4 regions of the Herbaspirillum sp. BH-1 genome follow, and region 3 is predicted to be linked to each of the others. Evidence: predicted binding sites of a transcription regulator. Region 3 holds the regulator's gene; each other region holds the start of a gene.
The links. The regulator sigma-54, encoded in region 3, starts transcription at its own class of promoters, with help from an activator protein. The targets are predictions, from matches to a motif close to TGGCANGNAANCTGCTTT.
Positions count from the first base shown of each region.

Region 1: atzF (allophanate hydrolase) is a predicted target of sigma-54. The motif match lies at 1,527-1,544, and genes of this name have one in related genera.
Region 2: HBH1_RS19800 (TorF family putative porin) is a predicted target of sigma-54. The motif match lies at 1,748-1,765, and genes of this name have one in related genera.
Region 4: hmpA (NO-inducible flavohemoprotein) is a predicted target of sigma-54. The motif match lies at 3,088-3,105, and genes of this name have one in related genera.

Region 1 covers NZ_PKOI01000001.1:303,918-309,679, reverse strand. Annotated here, with positions in the region: gene tkt (transketolase) at 1-438, opposite strand, end outside; gene HBH1_RS01410 (16S rRNA (uracil(1498)-N(3))-methyltransferase) at 596-1,321, shown strand; gene atzF (allophanate hydrolase) at 1,583-3,439, shown strand; gene HBH1_RS01400 (ABC transporter substrate-binding protein) at 3,488-4,501, shown strand; gene HBH1_RS01395 (ABC transporter permease) at 4,509-5,354, shown strand; gene HBH1_RS01390 (ABC transporter ATP-binding protein) at 5,351-5,762, shown strand, end outside.
Region 2 covers NZ_PKOI01000018.1:10,709-16,470, reverse strand. Annotated here, with positions in the region: gene HBH1_RS19810 (ammonium transporter) at 1-539, opposite strand, end outside; gene HBH1_RS19805 (P-II family nitrogen regulator) at 556-894, opposite strand; gene HBH1_RS19800 (TorF family putative porin) at 907-1,689, opposite strand; gene HBH1_RS19795 (accessory factor UbiK family protein) at 2,108-2,353, shown strand; gene HBH1_RS19790 (YifB family Mg chelatase-like AAA ATPase) at 2,427-3,962, shown strand; gene HBH1_RS19785 (LysE family translocator) at 4,106-4,738, shown strand; gene HBH1_RS19780 (OPT family oligopeptide transporter) at 4,747-5,762, opposite strand, start outside.
Region 3 covers NZ_PKOI01000011.1:35,043-40,804, reverse strand. Annotated here, with positions in the region: gene HBH1_RS15345 (helix-turn-helix domain-containing protein) at 1-62, opposite strand, end outside; gene HBH1_RS15340 (UbiX family flavin prenyltransferase) at 62-664, opposite strand; gene grxD (Grx4 family monothiol glutaredoxin) at 700-1,011, opposite strand; gene hpf (ribosome hibernation-promoting factor, HPF/YfiA family) at 1,384-1,746, opposite strand; gene HBH1_RS15325 (RNA polymerase factor sigma-54) at 1,905-3,395, opposite strand; gene lptB (LPS export ABC transporter ATP-binding protein) at 3,463-4,203, opposite strand; gene lptA (lipopolysaccharide transport periplasmic protein LptA) at 4,206-4,829, opposite strand; gene lptC (LPS export ABC transporter periplasmic protein LptC) at 4,881-5,489, opposite strand; gene HBH1_RS15305 (KdsC family phosphatase) at 5,486-5,762, opposite strand, start outside.
Region 4 covers NZ_PKOI01000005.1:39,207-44,968, forward strand. Annotated here, with positions in the region: gene HBH1_RS08530 (2-hydroxyacid dehydrogenase) at 1-785, shown strand, start outside; gene HBH1_RS08535 (hypothetical protein) at 798-1,154, opposite strand; gene HBH1_RS08540 (hemerythrin domain-containing protein) at 1,355-1,762, opposite strand; gene hmpA (NO-inducible flavohemoprotein) at 1,839-3,032, opposite strand; gene norR (nitric oxide reductase transcriptional regulator NorR) at 3,200-4,801, shown strand; gene HBH1_RS08555 (hypothetical protein) at 4,961-5,143, opposite strand; gene HBH1_RS08560 (dodecin) at 5,587-5,762, shown strand, end outside.

The DNA.
Region 1 (5,762 bases), on a different contig from region 3:
GATGCCCTGGCCCAGCGGGCCGGTGGTGGTTTCCACGCCCGGGGTGATATGCACTTCGGGGTGGCCGGCGGTCTTGGAATGCAGCTGGCGGAAGCTCTTGATGTCTTCCATCGACAGGTCGTAACCGGTCAGGTGCAGCAGCGCGTACTGCAGCATGGAGCCGTGGCCGTTGGAGAGCACGAAGCGGTCGCGGTTGGCCCACTGCGGATTGGCCGGATTGTGGCGATAGTGCTTGGCCCACAGGGCGACTGCGATTTCGGCCATCCCCATCGGCATGCCCGGGTGACCGGAATTGGCTTTCTGAACTGCGTCCATCGCCAGCGCGCGGATCGCGTTGGCCATCTTGTCGGTGGGGAGAGTGGAAATCATGTCGATGTCTGTGTGTGCTGTGCTGTGCTGGAGGCGCCGACTGGCGCATGAATCGGGTTCTGAAGCCAAAGCGCCCGCCCGGAATACCCGGGACAAGCGCGGGGCCGTATTTTACCAGAGTGCGTCGGGGGGATTAAAATTCGGGGTCGGCCTATGAATCGTCTGACAAGATTTTTCGATGTTTCTTGCATTTTCTTGATCTCCCTCGCCCCCAGGACCCTGCCCCATGCCTCGTTTCTATTTCCCGCACCCCCTGGCGATCGGTTCGGCCGTGGTCCTGCCCGAGCAGATCGCCCACCACGTGCAGGTGCTGCGCCTGCAGCCGGGCGACACCATCACCCTCTTCAATGGCGAAGGGGGTGAATACACCGCCAGCCTGACCGCCATCGAAAAAAAGCGCGCCCACGCCGAACCCAAGACCTTCTCCCCGCGCGAAGCCGAGCTGCCCTATGGCCTGACCCTGGCCCAGGCCCTGCCCGAAGGGTCGAAGATGGACTGGATCATCGAAAAAGCCGTGGAACTGGGTGCCACCGCCCTCCAGCCGCTGGCCGCGCAACGTTGCGTGGTACGGCTTTCGGGCGAACGCGCCGAGAAGAAGCAGGCCCACTGGCAAGGCATCGTCCACGCCGCCGCCGAACAATGTGGCCGCAACCGCCTGCCGCATCTGGCCGAAGTGACCGACTTCAAGCGCTGGATCGCCCAGAGCGACCTGCACCGGCGCATCCTGCTCTCGCCCCGCGGCGAGCAGCCGCTCTCCGGCTGGGCCCGCCATCACCCACCGCAGGCAGTGACGCTGGTGGTCGGCCCGGAAGGTGGCTTCAGCGAGGAAGAAGAAAACCTGGCCTGCGCCCAGGGCGCGCTGATGTTGTCCATGGGCAGCCGCGTGCTGCGCACCGAGACCGCCGGGCTGGCCGCTCTGGCCGCCCTGAATGCGGTATGGGGCGAACTGTAATCTCCGGCTGACCCGACCTGCCGACCTGCCGCCTAAACGTGCGGACCCGCCGCACTTGAGGTGCAAAAACGGCGCAGGCCTCACCAATTTGTCTCATCGACAAGCTGCGCCGTTGCTCCCGTGACATCCTGCCGTGCGGCAATTTCCTCCGCAAAGCCGCTTCCTGCCTGACTTTCCCCTCCAACCGCAGCCCCCGACGAAGGCCTGGCACGCCTTCTGCTTAAAGATATTCAATCTTGTATTCAAGTTTGAATATCCAAAATGAACGCCACCCAGACCCCGCAACAAGCTGCCTTCCAAGCCGCCGATATCCACGCCAGCGCCGGTGCGGACAGCCCCACCATCGCCGCCACCCTGGCCGCCTACCGCGAGGGGCGCAGCACGCCCGGCAAGACCGTGGCCGATCTGCTGGCGCGCATCGACAGCGCCGGTCGCAATGAAGTCTGGATCAGCCGGGTGCCGCCCAAGCAGCTCAAGCAACAGGCCGCCGCCCTGGACCTGATGCTGCAGATCAAGGGCGAGGCGGTGTTCGAGACCATGCCGCTGTTCGGCATCCCCTTCGCGGTCAAGGACAACATCGACGTGGCCGACATGTCCACCACCGGCGCCTGTCCCGAATTCGGCCGTCTGGCCAGCGAGAGCGCCACCGTGGTGCAACGCCTGCAGGCCGCCGGCGCCCTGCTGGTGGGCAAGACCAACCTCGACCAGTTCGCCACCGGGCTGGTGGGCGTGCGCTCACCCTACGGTGCGGTGCGCAATGCGCTCAAGCCGCAGTATGTCTCGGGCGGGTCCAGTTCCGGTTCGGCCGTGGCCGTGGCGCTGGGACAGGTGATGTTTTCGCTGGGGACCGATACCGCCGGCTCGGGCCGCGTGCCGGCCGCCTTCAACCATCTGGTGGGCCTCAAGCCGACCAAGGGACTCATCAGCGCACGTGGCCTGGTGCCGGCCTGCCGCACCCTGGACTGCATCTCCATCTTCGCCCACGACGTGGCCGACGCCTGGCGCGTGCTGCACAGCGCCGCCGGCTACGACGCCGAGGACGGTTATTCGCGCCGCCCGGCGATGCTGGGCGTGAAGCGCCGTGGCTACCGCATCGCCATTCCTGATGTCTGCGAGTTCTACGGCGACACGGTCGCCCAGGAAGCCTGGGAGCGCAGCCTGGCGCAGATCGCGGCACTGCCCGGCGTGACGCTGGCGCGCATTCCCTTCGCTCCCTTCAGCGATGCCGCGCAACTGCTGTACCAGGGGCCCTGGGTGGCCGAACGCCGCGCCGCATTGGGCGACTTCTTCCTGGAAAACCCGCAGGCCATCGACCCGGTGGTGCATCAGATCACCGCCCAGTCGGACAATTACGACGCGGTGGATGCCTTCAATGCCCAGTACCGTCTGGCCGACCTGCGACGCGAGGCCGAAGACCTGCTCGAAGGCAGCGACCTGATGCTGGTGCCGACCACCACCACCTTCCCCACCATCGCCGAGGTCCAGGCCGATCCGGTGGTGCGCAATTCGCAACTGGGCTACTACACCAACTTCGTCAACCTGATGGACATGGCGGCCCTGGCCATCCCTGGCGTGTGGCGGCGCGACGGCCTGCCGGCCGGCGTGACCCTGATCGGCCCGGCCGGGTCCGACCATCTGCTGGCCGAGGCTGGTGCGCGCCTGCAGCAGCAACTGGGCGGTGCCGCCCAGGCCGATGCGATTGCCGCCACGCCGCTGCCCTTCAATGAAAGCACCATCAAGGTCTGCGTGGTCGGCGCCCATCTCTCTGGCCAGCCGCTGAACTGGCAATTGCTGGAAGCCGGCGCACGCCGCGTGGCCGTCACCCGCACCGCCGCCCACTACCGCCTGTATGCCCTGGCCGGCACCACGCCGCCCAAACCCGGCCTGGCCCGCACCGAAGGCGATGGCGCCGCCATTGCGGTGGAAGTGTGGGAAATGCCGCTGCGCCAGTTCGGCGGCTTCGTGGCCGCCATTCCGGCGCCGCTGGGCATCGGCACGGTGGAGCTGGCCGACGGCAGCAGCGTCAAGGGCTTCATCTGCGAGCCGGCCGGCATTGCCGGCGCCACCGACATCACCTACCACGGCGGCTGGGTCCACTACCTCGATTCGCTGAACTGACACGACCGATACGACCGATACGACCGACACCTCACCACGGAGCTGCTCATGAAAAAGAACACCCTCTCCCCCCTGCAGGACACCACCCGCCGCCGCTTCATCGCCACGGCCGGCGTGGTGGCGGCGGGCGCCGCCATCGCTGGCGCCCCGGCCATCCTGCGCGCGCAGACGCCGCCGATCCGCATCGGCTACTGGCCGGTGGCCGCCGGCCTGCCCTTCTACGCCGCCGTGGAAGCGGGCTATTTCAAGGAAGCCGGGCTGGAAGTGCAGGCCATCAAGTTCGCCGGTGCCCAGCAGGTGATGGAAGCCATGCTGGCCGGCCGTGCCGATGGCTCGGCCAATGGCACCGGGGCTGGCAACCTGGCCATCGGCGAGATCGCGCAGCCGGGCCTGTTCAAGATCTTCGCCACCAATCCCAGCAATGCCAAGTACGTGCTCGATGAATTCCTGGTGCCCAAGGACAGCCCGGTCAAATCGATTGCCGAATTGAAGGGCAAGAAGGTCGCCTCCGGCCCCGGCATCCAGAACGTCACGCTGGCCAAGACCGTGCTGGAACGGGCCGGCGCCACCGGCGCTACCGTGGTGGAACTGCCCATCGGCCAGCACGTTGCCTCGCTGGCGGCCGGCCAGGTCGATGCCGCCTATACGCTGGAACCCACCGGCACCGTGGGCCGCATGAACAACACCACCCGCGTGCTGGAAGCGGGCGTAATCGCGAAGTACATCCTGGGCGACCCGATGGCGCCCTGGCATGGCGGTGCGGCAGCGCTGACCACGGAATTCATCAAGAAGCATCCCGAAGTGGCCCGCAAATACATCGCCGCCTATGCGCGTGGCATCGAACTGGTGCGCAGCAAGCCCGACCAGGCGCGCGCCTACCTCAAGGGCTATACCGCCATCGAGGGTTCGCTCACCAATGAAGTGCCGCTGGCGGCCTACATGCTCTACAACGAGTTCAAGCCCAGCGATATCGCCTACTTCCAGAAGTTCTACGACCTGTTCGTCGAGAAGGGTGTGTTCTCGCAGCGCATCGTGGTCGACAACCTGATCTACAAGGGCTGAGGCCATCATGAACGAGACCGTCGCTCCTTCCGTGACCGTGGCCGCCAGCAAGCCCACGGCGACCTCGCCCCCTTCTCCACCAACCGTCGTGCGCAAGCGCCCGGCACTGGGCCGGCTCTTGCCCATCGTCGGCCCCATCGCGCTGTTCGTGGTGTGGGACCTGGTGGTGCGCGCCGGCTGGATCAAGGCGATCCTGCTGCCGCCGCCCGAAGCCACGCTCATGGCCATGCTCAAGGGCCTGGCCGGGGGGCCGTTGCTGATGGACTTCAGCGTCACGGTGGTGCGCACGCTGGAGGCCTTCGTCATCGCCATGGTGCTGGGTGTCCCCATCGGGGTGCTGTTGGGCAGCAATGAACGCGCCTACCGCAGCGTGGAATTCCTGATCGATTTCTTCCGTTCCACACCGTCGTCGGCGCTGATCCCGCTGTTCCTGCTGATCTTCGGCGTCTCCGACATCAACAAGGTCGCCATCGCTGCCTTCGGCGCTTTCCTGATCGTGCTCTTCAACAGCGCCTATGGCGTGCTCAACGCGCGCAAGCAGCGCGTCATGGCAGCCAAGGTGATGGGGGCGTCACGCTGGCGCATCTTCTGCGACGTGCTGCTGTGGGAAAGCCTGCAGGCCACCTTCGTGGGTCTGCGCAGCGCGGTCTCGATGGCGCTGGTGATCGTGATCGTGGCGGAGATGTTCATCGGCTCCGAGAACGGCCTGGGTCACCGCATCATCGACACCCAGCAGGTCCTCAACGTACGCGAGATGTATGCCGCCATCCTCGCGGCCGGCGCCCTCGGTTACGTGCTGAACGTGGTCTTCATCATCATCGAAAAACGTATCGTCCACTGGAGCGGAAGATGAGCGTCGTCATCAGTCCCAAGATAGCCCTGCCCCCGGAAACCCCTTTCCTTCCCGGGCCGCCAGGCACCCATATCACCATTCGCGGCCTGACCAAGCATTTTGCCGGCTGGCCCCTGTACGAGAATTTCGACCTGGACATCCCCAAGCACCAGATCGTCTCCGTCTTCGGCCCCAATGGCTGCGGCAAGTCCACGCTGATCAACATGATCGCCGGGCTCATCCCCATCGACGCCGGGCAGATCCTGTTCGACGGCAAGTCGCTGGCCCAGACCAAGATCGGCTACGTGTTCCAGAACTACCGCGATGCCATGTTCCCCTGGCTGCGCACCATCGACAACATCGCCTATCCCCTGAAGCTGGAAGGCAAGTCCAAGGCCGAGATCAAGCACCGGGTCGATGAACTGGTGG
Region 2 (5,762 bases), on a different contig from region 3:
GCCACGAAGACCAGTTCGGGGATGACCACGCCCTTGCTGAAGGTACCGGTGTTGGAGTCACCCGTGAGGCCATGCAGGAACAGTCGGTCGAAGCCGCCGAAGAATGCTCCGCCCTCGGTGAACGCGATGCTGTAGCCGTACACGAACCACAGGATGTAGATCAGCGAGAAGATCATGAAGCACTGCATCAGCACCGACAGCATGTTCTTGCTGCGCACCAGACCGCCGTAGAACAGACCCAGGCCCGGCAGGGTCATGAGGATGACGAAGGCGGTGCAGACCAGCATCCAGGCGGTATCGCCCTTGTTGGGCACCGGTGCAGGTGCGGCGGCAGCGGCCGCCGGGGCGGCAGGAGCAGCAGCGGCAGGAGCGGCAGCTTCAGCCTTGGGTGCAGCCGGAGCGGCAGCAGCCGGGGCAGCGGCGGTGGCCGCAGCTTCAGGCTTGGGCGCGTCCTGCGCCTGGGCCGGGGCAGTAAAACCTACTGCAAACAGCAGCGCGCCAATGGCGAGCGCGCCGGAAAACATTTTCTTCATGCTCATTAGAATTCCCCTTTTTTTACAGAGCGTCTTTGCCGGTTTCGCCGGTGCGGATACGGATCACATCCAGCAGATCCTGGACGAAGATCTTGCCGTCACCGATCTTGCCGGTGCGGGCTGCGGTCTCGATGGCTTCCAGCGCGCGCTCGACGATGGCGTCGTCCACCGCTGCCTCGATCTTGGTCTTGGGCAGGAAATCGACCACATACTCGGCGCCACGATAGAGCTCGGTATGGCCTTTCTGACGACCGAAGCCCTTGACTTCGGTCACGGTGATGCCTTGCACACCGATCGCGGAGAGGGCTTCACGCACCTCGTCCAGCTTGAACGGCTTGATGATCGCAGTGATCAGTTTCATACGAACCTCTTGTTAGAAAGTTTTGCTGATGGAGACGACGACGCCGTTCTTGCCGACGTTCTTGGCACCGTCCGATGCCGGAGTGGTAGCGAAGCCATCCTTCATGTCGGTACCGACATAGGCCACGCCCAGGGTGATGCCGGCAACTTCGTCGAAGGTCTTGGACAGGCCGATCTTCCAGTCGGTGTAGCTGGCCTCGTTGGGGTTACCGCGCACGTTCTGGTGACCCACGTGCAGACCCAGCATCACGCCATAGAAGGTCTCGAAGTTGGCACCCAGGTCGTAGTACTGGCTGTACTTGCTGTTGACCGCGCCGAACAGGTTGGTCAGCGATTGCGAATACTTGAAGTAGCCCGGGCCGTAACCGATCTGGCCATACAGTTCGAAGGTATTGGCGTTCTTCAGGCCGGCATTGGCCAGGGTGTTGCCCGGGTAGTAGTAGTACAGGCCGCCGACGTCGTAGGTGAAGCCGCCGCCGATGTCACCACGCTTGCCGCCGTAGATGTCCCATTCGACATTGCCCTTGGTATCGGTACCGGTCAGTGCGCCCGCGTCCTTGATCCACTTGATGTTGGTCAGCCAGGTACCGGCGTACAGGCCGGTCGGGTTGTGCGTGTAGTCAGCGCCAACCTGCAGGGCGGGGTCGAAACGCGTCTGGGTCAGGCCGCGGTAGCGGTAATCGCTCACGACCGCAGCGTTGAAGCTCAATTCATTGTCTGGCTTGGCGTCCTCTGCACGGGCCACGGTAGAAACGAAGGATGCTGCGATGGCTGTTGCAAGAATCAGTTTCTTCATGACTTTCCCTCTGGTTTGTGTTTAACAGTTAAGTCTTTTAGTCTTTTGCCCAAACCATGTAGCAGGAGCCGTGCCATGTCCTTTCGGCAAGGCAGACTTGTGTTTTTGCTGTAAAGCGGAGATTTGCAACGATTTTTTTCGACACCAGCTTCAAAATAGTGCATCGGAAGCGAAAATGCACGACTGTGGTGCGATATTGATTGCTTTTTGATAATCCTGCGTCAAACGAGGCAAACACATTTTGGTGCGTGGGCCCGGGGCGAAGCCAAAGTCACCAAGTCGGCGCATTTCCTGAAGGAAAATTCTTCACTTTCCGGCACCCGCTCGCAAAAAAACGGTCTCATCAGGGCATCGCGTTTTGAGGATGGCTGCGAAACCGCTAAACTTGCAGCTTAGCTATCTGCCAAGGAGATCCGACATGGACAAGCCCCCATTTTTTGAAGACCTGCAATCCAAGATCAACAAGGCGATCGAGAATTCTCCGGCCAAGGACATCGAGAAGAACGTCAAGGCCATGCTGAGCCAGGGTTTTGCCAAGCTGGACCTGGTCACGCGCGAGGAATTCGACATCCAGGCCCAGGTGCTGGCCAAGACCCGCGCCCGCCTGGAAGCGCTGGAAGCGCGTGTTGCCGAGCTTGAGGCTCAGCAAAAACAGACCCCATGACCCTGGCGACGACCTTCTCTTCCTTTCCTCCCCCTCCCCTTTTCCCTTCCAGCACACTGCCGGGCTCGTTGCGATGAGCCTGGCGGTCTTGCGCAGCCGCGCGCTGGCCGGGATGGCCGCCCCACCGGTGACGGTGGAAGTGCATCTGGCCAATGGCCTGCCATCCTTCACCATCGTCGGTCTTCCCGAAGCCGAAGTGAAGGAAGCCAAGGACCGCGTCCGGGCGGCGCTGCAGAATGCGCGGTTCGAATTCCCGGCGCGACGCATCACGGTCAACCTGGCGCCTGCCGACCTTCCCAAGGAATCCGGGCGCTTCGACCTGCCGATCGCCCTGGGCATCCTGGCGGCCTCCGGGCAGATTCCCTCTGACCATCTGGATGACTATGAATACGCCGGCGAACTGTCGCTGTCGGGCCAGTTGCGGCCGATCCGCGGCGCACTGGCGATGACCTGCGCCATGCAGCAGCCCGCGGAGTCGGACGGAAGGCAACCTGCCTTCATCCTGCCGGCCGGCAATGCCGACGAGGCGGCGCTGGTGCAGCAGGCGACCATCCTTCCGGCCGCGTCGCTGCTGGATGTATGCGCGCATTTCAGCGCCCGCGACGAGAGCGGCCGCCTGCAGCGCCATCGAGGCGCCACCGGGGCCGGGGCAGCGGGCAGGCGCCCGGCCTATCCCGATTTCAGCGATATCAAGGGACAGCTCCGGGCCAGGCGGGCGATGGAGGTCGCGGCCGCCGGGGGGCACAGCATCCTGCTGGTGGGGCCACCCGGTGCGGGCAAATCGATGCTGGCCACGCGTTTTGCCGGCATCCTGCCACCCATGAGCGAAGCACAGGCGCTGGAGTCGGCGGCGGTGCAATCGCTGGCCGGCCACTTCGACAGCGCCCGTTGGAAACAGCGCCCCTATCGCGCTCCACATCACACGGCCTCCGCCGTGGCGCTGGTCGGTGGCGGTGGCACGCCCCGCCCGGGCGAGATCTCGCTGGCCCATCACGGGGTGCTGTTCCTGGACGAGATCGCGGAATACCCGCGCAGCGTGCTCGATGTGCTGCGCCAGCCGATGGAGTCGGGTCACATCGTCATTTCACGGGCGGCGCGCCAGGCGGAGTTTCCGGCGCGCTTCCAGCTGGTCGCGGCCATGAACCCCTGCCCATGTGGCTTCTACGCCGACCCGACCGGGCGCTGCCGCTGCACGCCCGAGCTGGTCAAGCGCTACCAGCAACGCCTGTCCGGCCCCCTGCTGGATCGCATCGACATGCAATTGCAGGTGGCTGCGCTGACGCCCACAGAGCTGGGCGCGCCTGGCCAGGGGGAATCCAGCGACGCCATCGCCGCACGGGTGGCGGCCGCCGCCGAGCGGCAATGGCAACGCCAGGGCATGCCCAACAGCCAATTGAGCGGCGGCGCGGTGGACCGGTATTGCGAACCCGGCGCCGAGGGCGCGCAACTGCTGCAGCAGGCCATGGTCCGCCTGCAGTGGTCGGCCCGGGCCTATCACCGCGTGCTGCGGCTGGCGCGCACCATCGCTGATCTGGCCGGCGCGCCTGCCATCCAGGCGGCGCATATTGCCGAAGCGATCCAGTACCGTCGCGCCCTCAATACGGGATGACGCCGCACTGTTGATGCCGCCAGGGCCTGTTGCGATGACCATGCGGCGGCTCTGTATCTTTTGCGACCGCCCTGACCGGGCTAGTCTGTGATGGCTGGAGCGGCGATGACGCCGCTCGCGTCATTTCCGGAAAGAGCCCGCCCATGCCCACCACCTCCACCCTGCTTGCCTTTGGCGCGATCTGCCTGGGCATGGTACTTACGCCCGGACCGAACATGCTTTATCTGGTTTCGCGTTCGGTCTGCCAGGGCCGCAAGGCCGGGCTGATCTCGCTGGGCGGCATCGTGCTGGGATCGGTCTTCTATATGCTCTGTGCGGCAGGCGGCATCACCGCGCTGGTGATGGCGGTGCCCCTGGCCTATGACGCACTGCGCCTGGGTGGCGCGGCCTACCTGCTCTACCTGGCCTGGCAGGCGTTGCGGCCGGGTGGGCGCTCCCCCTTCGCGTTGCGCGAGTTGCCGCCGGACAGCCCGCGCAAGCTCTTTGCCATGGGCCTGGTGACCAGCCTGCTCAATCCCAAGATCGCCGTGATGTACCTGTCCCTGCTGCCGCAGTTCATCCATGCAGACCAGGGCAGCGTACTGGGGCAATCGCTGGCGCTGGGCATGACCCAGATCGCGGTGGGCCTGAGCGTCAATGCCATGATCACGCTCTCGGCGGCGTCCATCTCGGCCTTGCTGGCCGCCCGCCCAGGCTGGCAGCTGGTACAGCGCTGGCTGATGGGCACGGTGCTGGCCGGGCTGGCCTTGCGCATGCTGGTGGAGAGCCGCAGCTAGGCTTGTATTCAGCGCGCCGGCATGATGCGCCGTACGAAGGCCACCAAAATCAGCACCAGCGCAGCCAGTCCCAGCCATTGACCGGTGGACTCGAAGTCGCCCGACACCAGCGCCAGTGGCGCATCCTTGCCGGTGAAGCCGATCACGGCCGCCAGCAGCACCCCGACCAGGCTTTCGCCGACGATCAGGCCGGATGCCACCAGGATGCCGCGCTGGCGCGGCTTGTCGGCATAGGCGTCAAAGTCGGTACCGGCAGCCCGGGCGCGTCGGCGCAGACCGCGTTCGATCAGCCAGCCCAGTACCGCACCCAGGAACAGGGCGCTGCTGACCATCGGCGGCAGATAGATGCCGATGCCCACTGCCAGTACCGGCAGGCGCGCCACACCGCCACGACGCGCCAACAGCCAGTCGATCACGATCAGCACGATGCCCAGCGCCACCCCCACACCCAGCATGGTCCAGTTGAGCTCACGGGTGAAGATACCGGTGGCGATCGCCGTCATCAGGGTTGCCTGCGGTGCCGCCAGCGCCTGCGCCGCATCCATGCCGGCTCTCGGCAAGGCGCCGGTGAAACCGTAGGCGTTGTACAGCAGGTTCAGTACCGGCGGGATGATCAGCGCACCCACCACGCAACCGACCAGCAACGCCACCTGCTGGCGCCATGGCGTGGCACCGACCAGTTGGCCGGTCTTGAGATCCTGCAGGTTGTCGTTGGCGATGGCGGCCACGGCAATGATGGCGGCCGTCACGAACAAGGCCACGGCAATGGCCAGCTTGCTGCCTTCAGGCGTGGCCAGCAGCGGATCGACCGCCCCCGAGACCAGCAGCAGGACCGACACCAGGATCACGGCGACGATGCCGATGCCGGAAATCGGGCTGGACGAAGAGCCGATCAGCCCGGCCATGTAGCCGCAAGCGGCCGCGACCAGAAAACCGAACACGAAGGCGAACACCACCGCATAGACGACCAGTCCGATGAACAGGCCCGCCGTCACCGGCGTACCCGAGAGGAACGAGGCAAACA
Region 3 (5,762 bases):
GGGATGAGAGACGACAAGGCCGCAAAGTGCGAGGTGATCTTGTCCATCGCACTTTTTTCCATCAGTCAGCTCCACCCTTCATGCCTTGCCATTCGGGAGTGAGCTGCATGGAAATCCCGAACATGTCCAGCACGCGCCCGAGGGTGTGATCGACCATCTCTTCCATCGAGGCCGGGCGCTGGTAGAAACCGGGCAGCGGCGGGAAGATCACACCGCCCATCTCGGTGACGGCGGTCATGTTGCGCAGGTGGGCCAGGTTGAAGGGCGTTTCGCGCACCATCAGTACCAGGCGACGACGTTCTTTCAGGACCACGTCGGCGGCGCGGGTGATGAGGTTGTCGGAGAGACCATGCGCCACGGCGGCCAGGGTCTTCATCGAACAGGGTGCCACCACCATGCCGGTGGAGGCGAAGGAGCCGCTGGCGATGCAGGCGCCGACGTCGCGCACGTGATGCACCACGTCGGCCAGGGCTTCGACCTCCTTGCGCCGCATGTCCAGTTCCTGGTGCAGATTGAGCACGCCGGCTTCGGAAATCATCAGATGGGTTTCCACCTGACCATGCTTGCGCAGGTGCTCCAGCAGGCGCACGCCATAGATCGCCCCGGTCGCACCGGTGATGGCGACGATCAGACGCTGGCGTGGCGGACTGGAAGTGGAACTCACAAGAGAAACCGGAGCAGGGCAGCGATGCGCCGGGTTTAGCCCTTGATCAGGGTCTGCAGTTCGCCCGAGGCGTACATCTCGCTCATGATATCGGAGCCGCCGACGAATTCACCCTTCACGTACAGCTGGGGAATGGTTGGCCAGTTCGAGTATTCCTTGATGCCCTGACGCACGTCGGCGCTTTCCAGCACGTTGACGGTAACGATGTTCTCGGCGCCGCTGGCCTTGAGCAGCTGGATGGCCTTGCCGGAGAAGCCGCATTGCGGGAACTGGGCGGTTCCCTTCATGAACAGCACGACAGGGTTTTGGGTCACGGTTTCTTTGATCCAGGATTGGACGTCGCTCATGGCTATGCCTTTAAAAATGGGATTGCCGACATTATAGGGAAAAGCCGCCGCTCGCGTTGAAGTCGGCAGGGTTGCGGCGTGGTTGGGGTGTCGTCCGGCATTGCTTGGTGGAAATCATTTATACGATTTCCCTTTGGACCTTGCCACCAAGATGAGGGCGGGAGGAGCCCCTTCAAGTCTCATTACGGGCCGCGTCGGGAGAACAACGGCGGTGATGGACGCGGGATCACTGTTTGCCACAGGAAATGAAACCGACCCCGGCGCCGCAAAATGAAAAAGGGCGCTTGCGCGCCCCTTCCTCATGAGATTCCCACCTTATGCGTCACGCTGTCGTTGCGCACCCGCCGGCAGGAATGGTCCCGGGTCCTTGTCTTATGCCGCGCCAGCCACTGCATCAGTGGGGGTATCGTCGGGCAGACGCTTGGCCATGGAGTGATGCTCCTGCAAGCGGTCCTTGTGCTTGATGACCTGGCGGTCGAGCTTGTCGATCAGGGCATCGATGGCGGCATAGAGGTCGTGCGCAATGCTTTCCGCATGTAGATCCTTCCCCTTGATGTGGACGTTGATTTCCGCTTTTTGGCGCTTTTCCTTTTCTGTGAGTTTATCTACGCTCAGGATCACGCTGACGTCGATCACGTTGTCGAAATGGCGCTTGATACGGGCCAGCTTGCTTTGCACGTATTCCCGGATGGCGGGGGTCAGTTCGAGGTGGTGTCCACTGATGGTCAGATTCATACAAGACTCCTATCGTGAGGTCACTGGAGGTTCGTGCGATGCATCGTCTACAGCTGCTGTACCACGGGCACGGTCTTCGTGTCGGATGGCATGGGCACCAGGTAGGGATGCTTGCCTGAACACAGCAACGGTACTGCTACAGAAAAACTGAGGAAAGCTCAGAGGGACTTGCGGAGATTGACTGGCGGAATCTTCAACACTTCGCGGTATTTGGCGACTGTGCGTCGCGCGACCACCATGCCTTGTTCTGCCAGCATATCCGCAATCTTGCTATCGGATAATGGGGTCTGCGGGTTTTCGGCTCCTATCAACTGTTTGATCAGCGCCCGTATCGCGGTGGAGGAGGCTTCGCCTCCGGTTTCAGTCGCGACGTGGCTACCGAAGAAGTACTTCAACTCGAACATGCCGTGCGGCGTGAGCATGTATTTCTGAGTTGTCACGCGAGAGATTGTGCTCTCGTGTAGACCCAGTGTATCAGCAATTTCACGCAGCACAAGGGGCCGCATGGCGACTGCGCCATGTGAAAAGAAGTTTCTTTGACGTTCGACAATAGCCTGCGCGACTCGCAAAATTGTATCGAAACGTTGCCGCATGTTCTTGATGAGCCACTTGGCTTCCTGCAACTGGGAAGACAGCGATCCTTCGCCCTTGGCCTGCTTGAGCGCACTCGCATACATCGCATTGACGCGCAGCTTGGGCATGACCTCATGGTTGAGCATGACCTGCCAGCCGTTCTTTGTCTGTTTGACAATCACGTCCGGCACCACGTAGTCCGAAGCATCGCGCGCGAATTCGGCGCCCGGATGCGGACGGCACTGACGGATCACCGTCTGTGCTTCGCGCAGGTCCTCGTCATCGCAATCGAGGGCCTTCTTGATCTTGTTGAAGTCGCGTTGCGCGAACAGCGGCAGGTAATCCTCGACGATCCTCAAGGCCAGCTTGCGGGTGACGAAGGGCACCTTGGGCAGGCGGCGGATCTGCAGTGCCAGACATTCACCGGCACTGCGCGCACCCACCCCGGCCGGGTCCAGGCTCTGCAGCAGCTTCAGCGAGATCGACAGTTCTTCCAGGTCAACGCCCAGCTCTTCCGGCAGGCGCGCGAGGATGTCTTCCAGCGGTTCTTCGAGGTAACCACTTTCGTCCAGCGCATCGGTGAGCAGTTCCAGCAGCGCACGGTCGCGGTGCGTGCGGGCGGTGACCCGGATCTGTTCCAGCAGGTGTTCGCGCAGGGTCAGCTCATGCGCTTCCAGTTGCGGGCGGGCATCGTCATCGTCGGGCGACTTGCCACTGCGCGCCACGTCGTCGAAGCTCCAGTCGGATTCCCCGCTGACGCCGCTCTCGGGGCTGTTGTCCTGGTAGTCGAAACTGGCTTCGCCATCGGTAGCGGCAGGAGCTGCTTCGTTGCCGCTGTCGCCAGCGGGCTCGGCCACTCCGGTGGAGGGCGCCGAAGAGACCGCGCCATCGGCCAATAGGCGCACCGAATTGTCGAGCGCGTCGTCCAGGCGTTCGAGCAGGGGATTGTCGGACAGGATCTGTTCCAGTTCCTGGTGCAGTTCCAGCGTCGACAGTTGCAGCAGCCTGATCGACTGCTGCAGTTGCGGCGTCAATGCGAGGTGCTGCGAGGTACGTAACTGGAGCGACTGTTTCATCTGTCTTTCTGGGAGCGGCGTGGCCCGCTGGTTGCAATACCGTTGTACGGCCGATGGACGGTGGGTGCTACATGCGGAAGTGTTCGCCCAGGTATACCCGGCGCACCGATTCGTTGGCGATGATCTCTTCCGGGTTACCGCTGGCCAGCACCGTGCCCTGGTTGATGATGTAGGCGCGGTCGCAGATACCCAGGGTTTCCCGCACGTTGTGGTCGGTGATGAGCACGCCGATGCCGCGTTCCTTGAGGAAGCGCACGATGCGCTGGATTTCGATCACTGCAATCGGGTCGATACCGGCAAACGGTTCGTCCAGCAGCACGAAGCGCGGATCGGTGGCCAGTGCGCGGGCGATTTCCACGCGGCGGCGTTCGCCACCGGAGAGCGACAGTGCCTGGCTCTCGCGCAGCTTTTCGATCTGCAGTTCATGCAGCAGGTTGTTCAGGCGGCCCTCGATTTCATCGCGCGAGAGCGGCTTGCCGTCTTCCTGGCGCAGCTCCAGCACGGCGCGGATGTTGTCTTCCACCGTCAGCTTGCGGAACACCGAGGCTTCCTGCGGCAGGTAGGACAGCCCCAGCGTGGCGCGCTTGTGGATCGGCAGGCGCGAGATGGGCGAACCGTCCAGATCGATTTCGCCACCGTCCGAGGGGACCAGGCCGACGATCATGTAGAACGAGGTGGTCTTGCCGGCACCGTTGGGGCCAAGCAGGCCGACCACTTCGCCACTACGCACTTCCATGGAGACGTCACGCACCACCTGGCGCGCACCGTAGCTTTTCTTCAGGCCGCGAACGACCAGTGAGCTTGCCATCGTTACTGGTCCTTTCCGTTCTGACGGCGCTGGGCCGGTGCCGGCGTAGCGGGCTGTGCGGGCGTGGAAGGCTGGGAGGCATCCGCCGGAGGCGGGTTCTTGGGCTGGATCACGGCAGTGATGCGTCCTGCCCCCGGCTTGCTTTCGCCGCTGGCGGTGTTGTTGACGGAGTAGAACTCGGCGCGGCTGTCATAGGAAATGAATTCGCCATTGACTTCGTCAGTGATGCGGCTGCCATCCATGCGCTGGATGTGCGCGCGCTGGAACAGCTTGGAGACCTCGGTCTGCTCGGAATACTCGATGCGTTCGGCCTGGCCTTCGATCCACAGGTTGGGGCCACCATCGCGCTTCTGGCGGAAGTTCGCCAGTGCACCAGGAGCCGCGTACAGCACCGCATTTTCATAGCCGTACTGGTCGGTCGTGAGTACCACGCGGCCTGCCTTGATGATCAGGGTGCCGCGGGTCATGACGACGTTGCCGGTGAAGGTCTTCACCTGGCGCACGTCGTCGTAGACCATCTGGTCCGCCTCGATGTTGGTGGGCTTGGTGGAGTCCGCCTTCTCGGCGTGGGCCACGCCGCACACGGCAGCCAGCATCAGCATCGGCAGTAAGAGTGAGCGTTTCATGGATTTCCTGTCTGGTCGGTTCTTGGCGTTTTTATCGTGGGGACAACCGGTTTAGCGTTTCTTCGGCGTGGGCTCGTAATAACCGCGCACATTGCCGAACAACTGCACAACCTGGGTGGCGTTGTTGGCCAGCATGCCCACTCCATTCAATCTGGTGGTGCCCATCGTCATTGCAACCGGTTTGTCGGTCTTGACGATCTCGTCATCGGGCAGCAGCAGCAGGTATTCCGAGACCAGATGCATCGGCGCACGGCCGTTGGCGGCGCCACGGATGGCGTTGGCATTGCCATACATGTGGATCTGGGTCTGGTCGTCGGTCACGCGTGCCGTGTCGGAATACAGTTCCATCGGAGGCTTGTCCTTGTCCAGGCTGTGCACCACCGGCTTGGTGATCTCGAAGGAGTCATCCAGCGGGAAGTGGACCATCTTGGTCCCGGAAACGTCATAGCGCGGGAGGCCCGTGGGACCGAGTTTCACGTAGTTGAAGTTTTCCAGGTAGTAATCGGGTTTGCCACGTGGGCGCTGTACTGCGTGCTGGTCGCTGGAGGCACGCAAGGCCTGCAGTACCCAGAAGCTGCCCAGGGCCGCGCCGATCAGGATCACCACGATCACCGCCAGCCGGATGCGCTCGGCGGCGCGTTCTCCGCTGCGCCCGCTCATGCCAGGTACGGCGCCAGCGCCGCCTCGTAGTTGCCCTGCGCGGCCAGCACCAGGTCGCAGACTTCGCGCACGGCGCCGTTGCCGCCAGTGGCCTGGGTCACGTAATCGCAGCGCGCCTTGACCTCGCGGTGACCGTTGGCCACGCACGCCTTGAAGGCGACGCGGGTCAGAACCGGCAGGTCGATGATGTCGTCGCCCAGGTAGCCACATGCGGCCGCCGTGAGCTGGGTGTGCTGCAGCAGTTGTTCGAAGGCCTGGCGTTTGTCGTGTACG
Region 4 (5,762 bases), on a different contig from region 3:
GCTTTGTCACCACCCGCTCCACCGGCTTCAACCATATCGATATCCAGGCCGCGCGCAGGCTGGGCATCACGGTGGCGCGGGTGGCGGATTATTCACCTTATTCAGTGGCCGAGTTCGCGGTGGGTCTGCTGCTGGCGGTCAACCGCAAGATCGCCCGCGCCAGCATGCGCACGCGCGAGGGCAATTTCGAACTGGATGGATTGATGGGCTTCGACCTGCACGGCAAGACCGTGGGCGTGATCGGCACCGGCAAGATCGGTGCGCTGTTTGCCCGCATCATGGCTGGCTTCGGCTGCACCGTGCTGGGCAGCGACGTGCATCGCAACCCGGATTTCAAGGCACTGGGCGGCCGTTACGTGGAGCGCGAGGCCTTGTTTGCGGCCAGTGACGTGATCTCGCTGCATTGCCCGCTCACCGAGGCCACGCGCTATCTGGTCAATGCGCAGACCCTGGCGGCCACCAAGCCCGGCTGCATCCTGGTCAATACCAGCCGCGGCGCGCTGGTGGATACCGAGGCCGCCATCGCCGCCCTCAAGAGCGGCCAGCTGCGCGGCCTGGCCATCGATGTCTATGAGCAGGAGGCCAGCCTGTTCTTCCAGGACCTGTCCTCCACCATCATCACCGACGACGTGATCCAGCGCCTGGTGTCCTTTCCCAACGTGATCGTGACCGGTCACCAGGCCTTCTTCACGGAGGAAGCCATCGGTCAGATCATGCAGACCACCATCGACAACCTCAGCGATTTCGCCACCGGCGCCAGCCTCGGGGAACGCCTGGTGGCCTGACCGGCGCTGCTTTCAACCCGCAGCGCCGCGGGTATTGAACAGCGAACCCAGTTGCTCGCCGATGCGCGGACGCAGGTGCTCGCGCACGCGATGGATGATCTCTTCGGCGTCGGCCGTGCCATAGGTCTGGGCCAGCTGCCGGTGCATGTCAAAGTGCAGGTAGAGCAGGCCACGCAGGCTCTGGAAGGCGGTTGGATGGGACTGTCCGCAGATCTGCTCGTTGTTGTCCATCACCTGGTTGAGCACGCCCGGATCGAACAGCCGCACCTGGCAGATCACGGCGAAGCGCACGATCTCCAGGTCCAGGGCTTCCAGTTCCTGGGTCAGCTCATCGGGGGTGTGGCGCTCGGCGCTGAGTTTCTCGGACATGAATTCTTTCGGAGGAGGAGGGGCCTCCAGCTTAGCATTTGCTGCGTCGCGAAAAATTGTCGGAAATCAATCCTGTCTTGATAATCAGCCGTGATCAGGGCGATGCTGCCTGAATGTGGGTGCGAGAGCGGCGAATTTTGTTGCGAGGCAGCGAGGATGGCCGCTGGGCGACGCCGGCCTCCAACGCTGCCCGCCGCACGTTACGCCGCTTCCACCATGGGATAGAAGTCCCGGTTCTCCCGGCCAATGCGGTCGAACAGCAGCTTCAACACCCGATTGGCGTCGGCACGGAACAATTCGGGTTGTTCCGCGATGCGCTGGGCGTCATTCCATTGGCGCGAAAAATGCGCGTATTGCGCCGAGATGTCCTGCATCTCCTCCTGATAATGCCTGGCCTTGGCGGCCAGTGCGGGCGACGCCTGCTGCATGGCAGGGTAGAGGTAGCGGTCTTCCACCGACAGGTGCAGCTTGATGACCGAGCTCATCGCGATCACTTCGCGGGCGATGGAGGCGGCCTCTTCGGCGATGCCCTGCGTGCACAGGGCCTTGAGTTGTTGTACGTGGCCGATGATGTCGGCGTGTTCGCGGCGGTATTTGTCCAGGTTCATATCGTTTTGCTCATGGATGATGGAAGAGCCCGCACCGGGGCAGGTCGGCCAGGTGCGGGGGCAGGACTAGAGGGCATTACTGCAGGGCGGCTGCGGGTCCGAAGAATTCGTAACGCGCCTGCGCCGCCGGTACGCCCAGTTCCTCCAGCGCCTGCCTGATGGCCTTCATGAAGGGCTTGGGGCCGACGAAGTAGGCGTCCACATCACGATCGGCCGGCAGCCACTGCTGCAACAGCGCGGCATCGATAAAGCCGTGCGCATGCGGCGCCACATCGCCGGCACGCTGGTTCTCGTAGCAGAAGCGCACCTGCAGCTGGGGATGGCGGGCGGCCAGTTCTTCCAGCGCGCTACGGAAGGCGTGCACTCCCGCATGACGGGCGGCATGGATGAAGTGCACCGGACGGCCGCTGGGCAGGGCCGCGACCAGCATGCTCATCATCGGCGTGATGCCGACGCCGCCGCTGATGAGCACCAGCGGCCTGGTGCTGGCGGTCAAGGTGAACTCGCCGGAGGGCGGGAAAAGTTCCACCACCGACCCCACATGGATCTGGTCATGCAGATGGCGCGAGACCTTGCCGTTGGCTTCGCGCTTGACGCTGATGCGGTACTGCGCCGGCTGTCCGTTCTGGCGCAGCGGCGCCGACAGCGAATACTGGCGACGCTGCTCCTCGCCGTCGACCGTCATGCGCAGGCCGATGTACTGGCCCGGTTCGAAGTCCAGCAGGCTGCCGCCATCCTGCGGCACGAAGTAGAAGGACGTGATTTCCTCGCTCTCGGCCACCTTGCGGCTGACCACGAAATGACGGCCACCGCGCCAGCCACCGGGCGCTTCGGCCTTGCTGTCGTACTGCTGGCGCTCGGCGCCGATCAGGATATCGGCCAGCTGCCCATAGGCCGCGCCCCAGGCGTCGATGACGGCATCGGTGGCGATATCCGCACCCAGCACTTCGCGGATGGCGCGCAGCAGGCAATCGCCCACCATCGGGTAGTGCTCGGGCATGACCTGCACCGCGACGTGCTTGTTGATGATCTGTGCTGCCAGGGGGCCCAGTTCTTCCAGGCGGTCGATGTGGCGGGCATACATCAGCACGCCGTTGGCCAGCGCCCGTGGCTGGTCGCCGCTGGCCTGGTGGGTACGATTGAACAGGGGACGCACTTGCGGATAGTCACGCATGAGCATCTGGTAAAAGTGCGTGGTCAGGGCCTCGCCGCCCGATTCGAGCAGGGGGACGGTGGACTTGACGATGGCGAGTTGGGCTTCGGTCAGCATGCTGGGCCTTTCAGTGGTGGAGTGGGGGTGCCGGAGTACCGGTCTGCCCTGATGTATTACAAAAGCCGTGCCACCATCCTGTCCTAATAAAATCAATGACTTAGGAAATATCCGTGTGATTTTTACCTGTGTCATAATGACTTTAATTCACTTTATTGGTAGTCAATATGACTTCAAAGGCTTTGCTGGATGCGCTGTTGCCGCTGGTGGCCGACCTCTCCCGTGAGATCGATGATCGGGAGCGCTACCGGCGCCTGCTGCAGACCTTGCGCACGCTCTTTCCCTGCGACGCGGCCGCGCTGCTGCGGCTGGAGGGCGAGGTGCTGGTGCCGCTGGCCATCGACGGTCTTTCTGGCGACACCCTCGGGCGGCGCTTCCGGGTGGCGGATCACCCGCGCTTCGGCGTGCTGCTGGCCAATGTGGCACCCACGCGCTTCCCGGCCGATTCCAGCTTGCCCGACCCCTATGATGGTCTGGTCGACGGGCTCAACGACGCCCATTCCGGCCAGCTGGAAGTGCACGATTGCATGGGGTGTGCGCTGACCGTCAACGGCCGTCCCTGGGGCCTGGTCACGCTGGATGCGCTGGGGCCGGGCCGCTTCGACGGGGTCGACATGGCCTCGCTGCATGCCTTTGCCGCGCTGGCGGCCGCCACCGTCAACGTGGCCGAGCGCATCAGTGACCTCTCGCAAGCCGGAGAACAGGCGCGCCAGCGCGCCGAAGCCTATCGTCTCGGGCTGGAGGAAAGCCGGGGCAAGCGTGAACTGATCGGCCAGAGCCCGGCCCAGCGCCAGCTGATGGAAGAAATACGCATGGCCGCACCCAGCGACATGACGGTGTTGGTCAGCGGCGAAACCGGCACCGGCAAGGAGCTGGTGGCGCACGCCCTGCATGCCGCCTCGCCCCGCGCCCACAAGCCCATGATCAGCCTGAACTGCGCCGCCTTGCCCGACACCCTGGTCGAGAGCGAACTGTTCGGCCACGTCCGTGGCGCCTTCTCGGGCGCGGTGGCTGACCGTCGCGGCAAGTTCGAGATGGCCGATGGCGGTACGCTGTTCCTGGATGAAGTCGGCGAGTTGCCGCTGGCGGTGCAGGCCAAACTGCTGCGGGTACTGCAGAGCGGGCAATTGCAGCGGGTGGGATCGGACCGTGAACATCGGGTCGATGTACGCCTGATCGCCGCCACCAATCGCGACCTGGCCGAAGAGGTCAAGCGCGGTCACTTCCGGGCCGACTTCTATCACCGGCTGTCGGTCTTTCCCATCCGGGTGCCGCCGCTACGTGAGCGGGGTCGCGACGTGCTGCTGCTGGCCGGGTATTTCCTGGAGCAGAACCGCGCAAGACTGGGTCTGACCAGCCTGCGGCTGTCCGCCGACGCCCAGCGCGCCCTGCAGCAATACCCATGGCCGGGCAACATCCGGGAGCTGGAACATCTGGTCGGCCGCAGCGCCTTGCGTGCCCTCGCAGCACAGCCGCAGCGTCCGTCCATCCTCACGCTGGACGCCGAGGCGCTGGACCTGCGCACGCCGCTGGCGCTCGCATCCGATGCAAGCGCGGCAATTGGGAATGCTGTCGCGGGAGTCAATCCGACCGGCGCCACGCCGGAGCTGCGCTCGTTGCCACTGCGCGATGCGGTGGAGCACTACGAGCGCGAGCTGGTCGGTGCCAGCCTGGAGCGACACCAGGGCAACCTGGCGGCTGCCGCACGCGAGCTGGGGCTGGACCGGGCCAACCTGAGCCGACTGGCCCGCAGACTAGGATTGCGTTGATGGCTTCAGGAGGAACACGGCATGACCATGAGAGCAGGGCGCCTGTGCCTGAGAGCGAAGGCACCGCAGTCGACACGCTCTAAAAAAAATCGGCCAGTGCTCGCCGGGCAGATACCCGTGAGCACTGGCCGCAGCGTCTTACCGACGACGCCGGGAAGTTCAGGCTTGTGGCCGTTCGCTGTCCAGTTCCGCCAGTTGCCCGCGAATGCGGAGGGCGGTCAGGTGGCGGGCGGCGGCGGCATCGTCGTTGACGTGTTGCAGGTCTTCCGGCGGTGCGCTGATCGCTTTGACGGGAGCCCCTTGCTGCGGGCTGCCTGGAATGCCAGGGTTGAGTTGCGACATGATGTTCTCCAAGGGATGAAAATCTTGTGCAGACCCGCGGCCGGCAGGGCCGACGGGCAGGGCTGCCAAATCCTGTTCGCAGGGGGCGGCGAGGAAACATCGCGGCCGATATGTGAACGTTTTGGCAAGCCAGATGAATGCATATTAGCCGTTTTAGCTGCGCTGCAACAGGTGTTCGAGGACCTAAATTTTTGTAGGAAGTCGCGAAATGTTGGGGTGAGGCAAGGATAAGCACCTGCCATTCGCTTCGAATTTGCTGCGCAGCAATGCAAGGTGAGTTTCGGGCCTTCGATGCGCGAGCTTGCCGATTGGTACCCGAGTCCCGCTATCCCTGCGCATCGATTCCTACGCCAACTGGTGGCATTGGCCGATGCCGGTTGCCGGCATGAGCGGCTAGCCTTGCTGAATCGTCCATCCCCTCATACCTCATGCAAGGAGTCCCAATGAACGAGCGCAAGCACGACAATTCCAACACCTACAAGATCATCGAAGTCGTGGGCAGTTCGCCCAACAGCAGCGACGAGGCCATCCGCAATGCCCTGGCCGACGTCGTCAAGACCGTCAAGAACGTCGACTGGTTCGAGGTCACCCAATGCCGTGGCCATGTTGAAAATGGCAG